2 regions of the Lachnoanaerobaculum sp. genome follow, and region 1 is predicted to be linked to the other one. Evidence: a T-box and tRNA genes for the amino acid it is inferred to sense, from the RefSeq annotation. Region 1 holds a T-box; the other holds one or more tRNA genes.
What was found. The T-box of region 1 lies ahead of thrS (threonine--tRNA ligase). A T-box ahead of a tRNA ligase gene usually reads a tRNA of that ligase, here a tRNA-Thr.

Region 1 (3,409 bases):
TGGATTGTAACCATTGTATCCTCTTTGCCGTATACATTCTTTGCCTGAATATCAATCTTAGGTCCGTAGAATGCGGCCTCGCCGTCAGCCTCTGTAAACGGAAGTCCCTTCTCTACAAGGATATTTCTGAGTGCGGCCTGTGTACCTTCCCAGTAAGCCTCATCTCCAAGGTATTTTTCCTTATTGTTCTTATCCCACTTTGACAGTCTGAATGTTACATCATCTCTAAGACCAAGTGTTTCAAGTACATATATTGCAAGGTTAAGACAGCTTTGAAGCTCTTCTTCAGCCTGATCCGGTCTTATTACATTGTGACCTTCAGATATAGTAAACTGTCTTACTCTTGTAAGTCCGTGCATCTCTCCTGAATCTTCATTTCTGAAAAGTGTTGAAGTCTCACCCATACGATATGGAAGATCTCTGTAGGATTTTTGAGTATTCTTGTATACATAGTACTGGAACGGACATGTCATAGGTCTGAGTGCAAGGATTTCTCCGTCATGCTGAGGATCTCCAAGTATAAACATACCGTCCTGATAGTGATCCCAGTGACCTGAAATCTTATAAAGATCGGACTTTGCCATAAGAGGTGTCTTTGTTCTTACATAGCCCCACTCGTTGTCCTCAAGGTCCTCAATCCATCTTTGAAGTTTCTGAATCATCTTTGTACCCTTAGGCAACATAAGCGGAAGTCCCTGACCTACCACATCCACTGTGGTAAACAGCTCCATCTCTCTACCGAGCTTATTGTGGTCTCTGAGCTTGATATCCTCAAGATGCTTTAAATATGCTTCAAGCTCTTCCTTTGAGTTATATGCCGTACCGTAGATTCTTTGAAGTCTTGCCTTGTTTGAATCTCCTCTCCAATATGCCATTGACGATGATACAAGCTTAAAAGCCTTGATATCCTTTGTTCTTTGCAGATGAGGTCCGGCACAAAGATCGGTGAAATCTCCCTGCTTATAGAAAGATATCTTCTCACCCTCAGGCAGATCCTTTATAAGTTCCACCTTATAAGGCTCATTTTTTTCTTCCATAAACTTGATTGCTTCTTCTCTTGGAAGCTCAAATCTCTCTATAGCCTCACCCTCTTTTATTATCTTCTTCATCTCGGCTTCAAGCTTGTCAAGGTCGTCTCTTGAAAACGGTTCATGCTCAAAGTCATAGTAAAATCCTTCAGCAATGCTTGGTCCTATAGCAAGCTTTGACTGCGGAAAAACTCTTTTTACAGCCTGAGCAAGCACATGTGAAGTAGTATGTCTTATAACTGAAAGTCCTTTTTCATCTTTTAATGTAATAAGATTCAGTTCACAGTCACTGTCTATCTCATCTCGCAGGTCATGCATTACACCGTTTACTTCACCTGCAACCACACTTCTTGCAAGTCCTTCACTTATATCCTTAGCTATATCAATAATACTTTTCTTGCTGTCGTACTCTTTAACTGAGCCGTCTTTTAATGTTACTTTCATCTTTCCTCCATTCAAACTACAAAAAATCGCCCTCAAACTCTCGTTTAAGGGCGATGTACGCGGTTCCACCTTAATTCGGATATATAATATATCCCTCATTTGATTATAACGGAATCACCGTGCTTTATTAAAGCCACTCAGAGACGGTCTTCACATATACATCCGTAAGTTGCTCTCAGCCCTGCAACCCTCTCTGTAAGTTCAATATATGCTACTCTTCTCTTCTTCGTTTATGCACCATATAATATTACTTGATTTTATCTTTGTCAAGTATTATTACATCTTTTTTGCTTCCAAGTCCTCTAAATATCTGAGCATTCCCTCTACAGCCACCTTAGCCTGTGATACTGCATTTACTACAGTCTTTGAGCCGAGTACCACATCACCTGCCGCAAACACACCGTCAACTGTTGTCATACAGTTCTCATCAACTATCAAAAGTCCCTTATCTGAAGCCTTTAAGCCTTCCGTTGTAAGTACAAGCTTGTTTTTAGGTCCGTTACTTACAGATATGATTGTAGAATCCGCTTCCACATAGTCAAGATCCTTCTCATATCCGATTACATTGTTTTCTTCATCAAATATAGCTGTCTTAAATACAGGTCCGTCATAAGTAATGGAGTCAATAGCCTTACCGAATATAAACTCGGCACCCTCATACTTTGCAGACTCAACCTCAACTGAATTCGCTGCAACTCTCTTACTTCTGGCATAAAGTTTAACGGATCTTGAACCTCTTCTAAGAGCCGTTCTTGCCACATCCATTGCAGCATTTCCCATTCCGATAATGGCAACGCTCTCACCAAGTTTATGTCCGTCAGGGTTTGCAAGATAGTCCACACTGAAATGAACATTCGGCAAGCTCTCACCTGCAATACCGAGAGTCTTTGCTCTCCACACGCCTGTACCTACAAATACGGCTTTGTATCCGTCTCTAAAGAGGTCCTTTATTTCCAGAGCTCCGCCTACAGCGGTATTGTTTCTTATCTTAATGCCGATCTCTTCCATCTTGTCGTAGTATCTTTTCATAAGCGACTTAGGCAATCTGAAATCAGGAATACCGTACTGAAGCACTCCTCCGATACTGTTTCTCTCATCGAAAATAGTTACATCGTAGCCTTCCTTTATCATCTTGATGGCAACAGTCATTCCTGCCGGGCCTCCGCCAATTACGGCAACCATAATATTCTTTCTCGGCTTTTTGACAAACTCCATTCTGTCAAGATAAAAATCTGATATAAACCTTTCTATATCACAAAATCTGACAGGATTGTTCTTTCTGTTCATTATACAGTTTCCAAGACACTGAGCTTCGTGGTCGCAAACTATTGAACATACTAAAGAAAGCGGATTGTTCTCAAAGAGAATCTCACCGGCTTCCATTATTTTCCCTTCCTTAAAAAGTGCTATAACCTGCGGAATTGATGTAGTCACAGGGCAATGCATACTACATAGCGGCTTCTTACACTGCAAGCACTTATTTGCTTCATTTACTATATGTAATCCCATATTTCACCTCTTACTTAAAAAAACTATTATAAGACGGGATAAGTTTACAGCGTAAAATTAAATTTTTCAATAAAGTATCTTATAAAATACATATAGATATTTTTTTATCAATACTTTGTGGTTCTTCCGATTATTCTTCTCCGAAATATTTTTTAAAACATTTGAAAGTCTCTTCACTGATATAATGCTCTATTCTGCAAGCATCCTCTATAGCGGTTTCCTTGCTTACTCCCATCTTTTGTAAAATTCTTCCAAGTACATTATGTCTTTCAAGTGTAGATGAGGCAATTTCCATTCCCTTATCGGTAAGTGTGATATGTCCCTCGTTATTTACTTCGACATATCCGTTTTCTCTGAATTTTTTCATCTGCTCGCTTATAGTAGGCTTTGAATATCCCATCTCTCTGGCAATATCCACAGCTCTTACA
Region 2 (3,409 bases), on a different contig from region 1:
TGGATATATCTTCAACAATGATTAGAGAGCTGGCAAAAGCGGGAGAAGATATAGAAAAATATGTTCCGAAAAGTGTTTGCAGGTATATAAAAGAGAATAAAATATATGTTTGATTTCAGTCGTGAAAATATTGACCTTATAAAGGCGGATTTAAAAGAAAAGTTACCGAAAAAAAGATATGAACATACTCTTGGAGTAGCGTATACTGCGGCGGCGCTTGCCATGTGCTACGGTGAAGATATATTGAAGGCGGAACTTGCAGGAATTTTACATGATGTTGCCAAGGCTAAAAAATCTTCTGAGCTTAAGGATGATATGAAAGGATATATCGATCCTTATACAGACGGAGATTATGTGGCTTTGATAGCTGATAAGGCACCGCAGATTCTTCATGCCGTATACGCACCGTATTTGGCAAAAAAAGACTATAGAATAGAAGATAAGGATATACTTTCGGCGATAAGATGGCATACTACCGGTAAAAAAGATATGACTATGTTGGAAAAAATTGTCTTTGTTGCAGATTATATTGAACCTAACAGAAAGAAATTGCCTGACCTTGACAGGATAAGGACTCTTTCTTTTCATGATATATCTGAGGCGGTGAAGGTGATAGCGAAGTCGACTATTGAATATTTAGGTAGCCAGGGGATGTATATTGATAAGTTCACATATGAACTAAGTGATGAGGTGTAGATGGAATTAAAAGAGATTGTAAAAAAGATTTATAATATTATTGAGGATAAAAAAGGCGATGATATTAAGGTCATCGATATCAGTAAAGTAAGCTCAATTGCAGATTATTTTATAATAGCAAGTGCCAACAATATAAATCAGGTACAGGCTATTTCAGATGAAATAGATTTTGTTTTGGGAAAAGAGGGAATACTTCCGAAGGCTGTTGAAGGAAATAAGAATGCTACATGGGTGTTGCTTGACTACAGAGATATAGTGGTGCACATTTTCCTTAGAGAGGACAGAGCATTCTATGATCTTGACAGAATCTGGAGAGACGGAACGGAAGTAGAGATATAGACATAAAAGAAAGCTGCCACTTCATTGTGACAGCTTTTTTAAGCTCGCGATCGGACTCGAACCGACGACCTACTCATTACGAATGAGTTGCACTACCAACTGTGCTACACAAGCATATATACAAACAAAGGAAGAGCTTATCTCTTCCTTAGATGACCAATCCGGGAATCGAACCCGGGTTTACGCCGTGAGAGGGCGTCGTCTTAGCCGCTTGACCAATTGGCCGAAAAATCGGGATATTAACTTTTAGATGACCAATCCGGGAATCGAACCCGGGTTTGCGCCGTGAGAGGGCGCCGTCTTAGCCGCTTGACCAATTGGCCGAAAAAATCGAGGTGACAAGATTCGAACTTGCGACCTCAGCGTCCCGAACGCTGCACTCCACCAAACTGAGCCACACCTCGAGAAAATCAAGCAGGGGAAGAGGGGCTCGAACCCCCATTTACGGTTTTGGAGACCGTTGCTCTACCATTGAACTATTCCCCTCTGCAAGGTACTTTGATACTATATCAGTAAAACTTTAATATGTCAACAATTATTTTTATTTTTTAAAAAAAGTTTTTGTTGAAAAAATTTATATTAGTATTATAATCTAAGTAATATATCAAAGGGGTGCTTATACGGCTGAGAGAGGTTTTACCTTAACCCATAACCTGATCCGGGTAATGCCGGCGTAGGAAAGAAAACAGACTGCCGTATGGCAGTCTGTTTTTTTGGAGGGAGACATATGAATGCAAGCGTAGCGATACAGACATTACCGGAGGTTTATGACAATGATGAGACAGTCAGGATAGTGGACGAGGTAATAGCTTATATAAAGAGTACAGGATATAAGTATTATGTAGGTCCGTTTGAGACGACTATTGAGGGTGATTATGACGAGCTTATGGACATAGTAAAAGAATGTCAGCATATAGCGATAAGGGCAGGGGCACCTGCGGTAATGGCATATATCAAGGTAAGCTTCAAACCGGACGGAGATTTACTTACAATAGACAGAAAGGTAACAAAACACCATTTAGATGAAAAATAAAAAAGACAGTATATATCCGATTGCTTTCGGCATTGTATTTTTGGCGGTTTGGCAGATACTTTGTACATCGAAGGTGATACCGGAGTTTTTGATGCCGTCACCCATTCAGATAGTAAAGGCATTGGTAGAAGATTTTCCTCTGCTGATGTACCATCTGGCCGTTACATTGGCGGAAAGCCTGATCGGACTTTTACTGGGCGTATTACTTGGACTTATATTTGCACTTTTGATGGACAGATTTATAAAGGTATATAAGACCTTTTATCCTTTTGTTATCATTTCTCAGACCATACCGACAATAGCCATAGCGCCGCTTTTGGTACTTTGGTTCGGATACGATTTGTTGCCGAAGGTTATACTTATAATACTTGTTACATTCTTTCCTATAACGATAGGGCTTTTGGAAAGCTTTAAGAGTGCAGATAAGGATGAGATAAACCTGCTTAAGTCGATGGGTGCAAGTGAGTTTGATATATATAAGTTTATCAAGCTGCCGTCTTCTATGGGGAAGTTTTTTGCTGCACTTAAGATTTCAGCTTCATACTCTGTGGTAGGAGGAGTGATATCCGAGTGGCTTGGCGGGTTTAGAGGACTCGGAGTGTATATGACCAGAGTCAGAAAGGCATATGCCTTTGACAAGATGTTTGCAGTTATTATTATTATTTCAATACTCAGTTTATTATTATTAAAGGCGGTGGATTTGTTACAAAAATTATCCATGCCGTGGGAGGAAAAATGAGAAAGACAGTTAAGAATTTATGTGTAGGTTTAAGTTTGTTTGCTATAGCCGTGGCAAGTATGGCTTGCGGTGCTCAAAAGCAGTCGGATTCGGGAGAGAAAAAACTAAAGCTGGTGCTTGACTGGACACCCAATACCAATCATACAGGCCTGTATGTGGCAATGGAGAAGGGGTATTATAAGGATGCAGGCATTGAGCTTGAGATAGTACAGCCGCCTGAAGACGGTGCGGAGGTTTTGGTTGCAAGCGGTAAAGCCGATTTCGGTATATCTTTTCAGGACACTTTGGCAGGTGCACTGTCAAAGGCCGATCCGCTTCCTATAAAGGCTGTTGCAGCAATAACACAGCATAACACCTCGGGAATAATGTCAAGAAAGGGAGACGGCATCACAACTCCTAAAGGACTTGAGGGTAAAAAGTATGCTACATGGGATCTTCCGATAGAAAAAGCAATTATAAAAAATGTGGTGGAAAAAGACGGAGGCGACTTTTCAAAGGTTGAGCTTGTGCCTTCTACAGTCACTGATGAGGTATCGGCACTTAGCACAAAGCAGATAGATGCTGTGTGGGTATACTACGGTTGGGCAGGTATTGCAGCCAAT

Region 2: it encodes a tRNA-Thr, which carries the amino acid that the T-box ahead of thrS (threonine--tRNA ligase) is inferred to sense. The anticodon was not compared.

What each region holds. Positions count from the first base shown of each region.
Region 1 covers NZ_DBHIEQ010000015.1:25,868-29,276, reverse strand. Annotated here, with positions in the region: gene thrS (threonine--tRNA ligase) at 1-1,472, opposite strand, end outside; T-box leader at 1,516-1,708, opposite strand; gene ACO6FI_RS07770 (FAD-dependent oxidoreductase) at 1,749-2,981, opposite strand; gene ACO6FI_RS07765 (metal-dependent transcriptional regulator) at 3,112-3,409, opposite strand, start outside.
Region 2 covers NZ_DBHIEQ010000042.1:5-3,413, forward strand. Annotated here, with positions in the region: gene yqeK (bis(5'-nucleosyl)-tetraphosphatase (symmetrical) YqeK) at 106-696, shown strand; gene rsfS (ribosome silencing factor) at 697-1,035, shown strand; tRNA gene ACO6FI_RS12350 (tRNA-Thr) at 1,077-1,149, opposite strand; tRNA gene ACO6FI_RS12355 (tRNA-Glu) at 1,189-1,260, opposite strand; tRNA gene ACO6FI_RS12360 (tRNA-Glu) at 1,287-1,358, opposite strand; tRNA gene ACO6FI_RS12365 (tRNA-Pro) at 1,366-1,439, opposite strand; tRNA gene ACO6FI_RS12370 (tRNA-Trp) at 1,451-1,521, opposite strand; TPP riboswitch at 1,634-1,732, shown strand; gene ACO6FI_RS12375 (thiamine-binding protein) at 1,763-2,068, shown strand; gene ACO6FI_RS12380 (ABC transporter permease) at 2,058-2,807, shown strand; gene ACO6FI_RS12385 (ABC transporter substrate-binding protein) at 2,804-3,409, shown strand, end outside.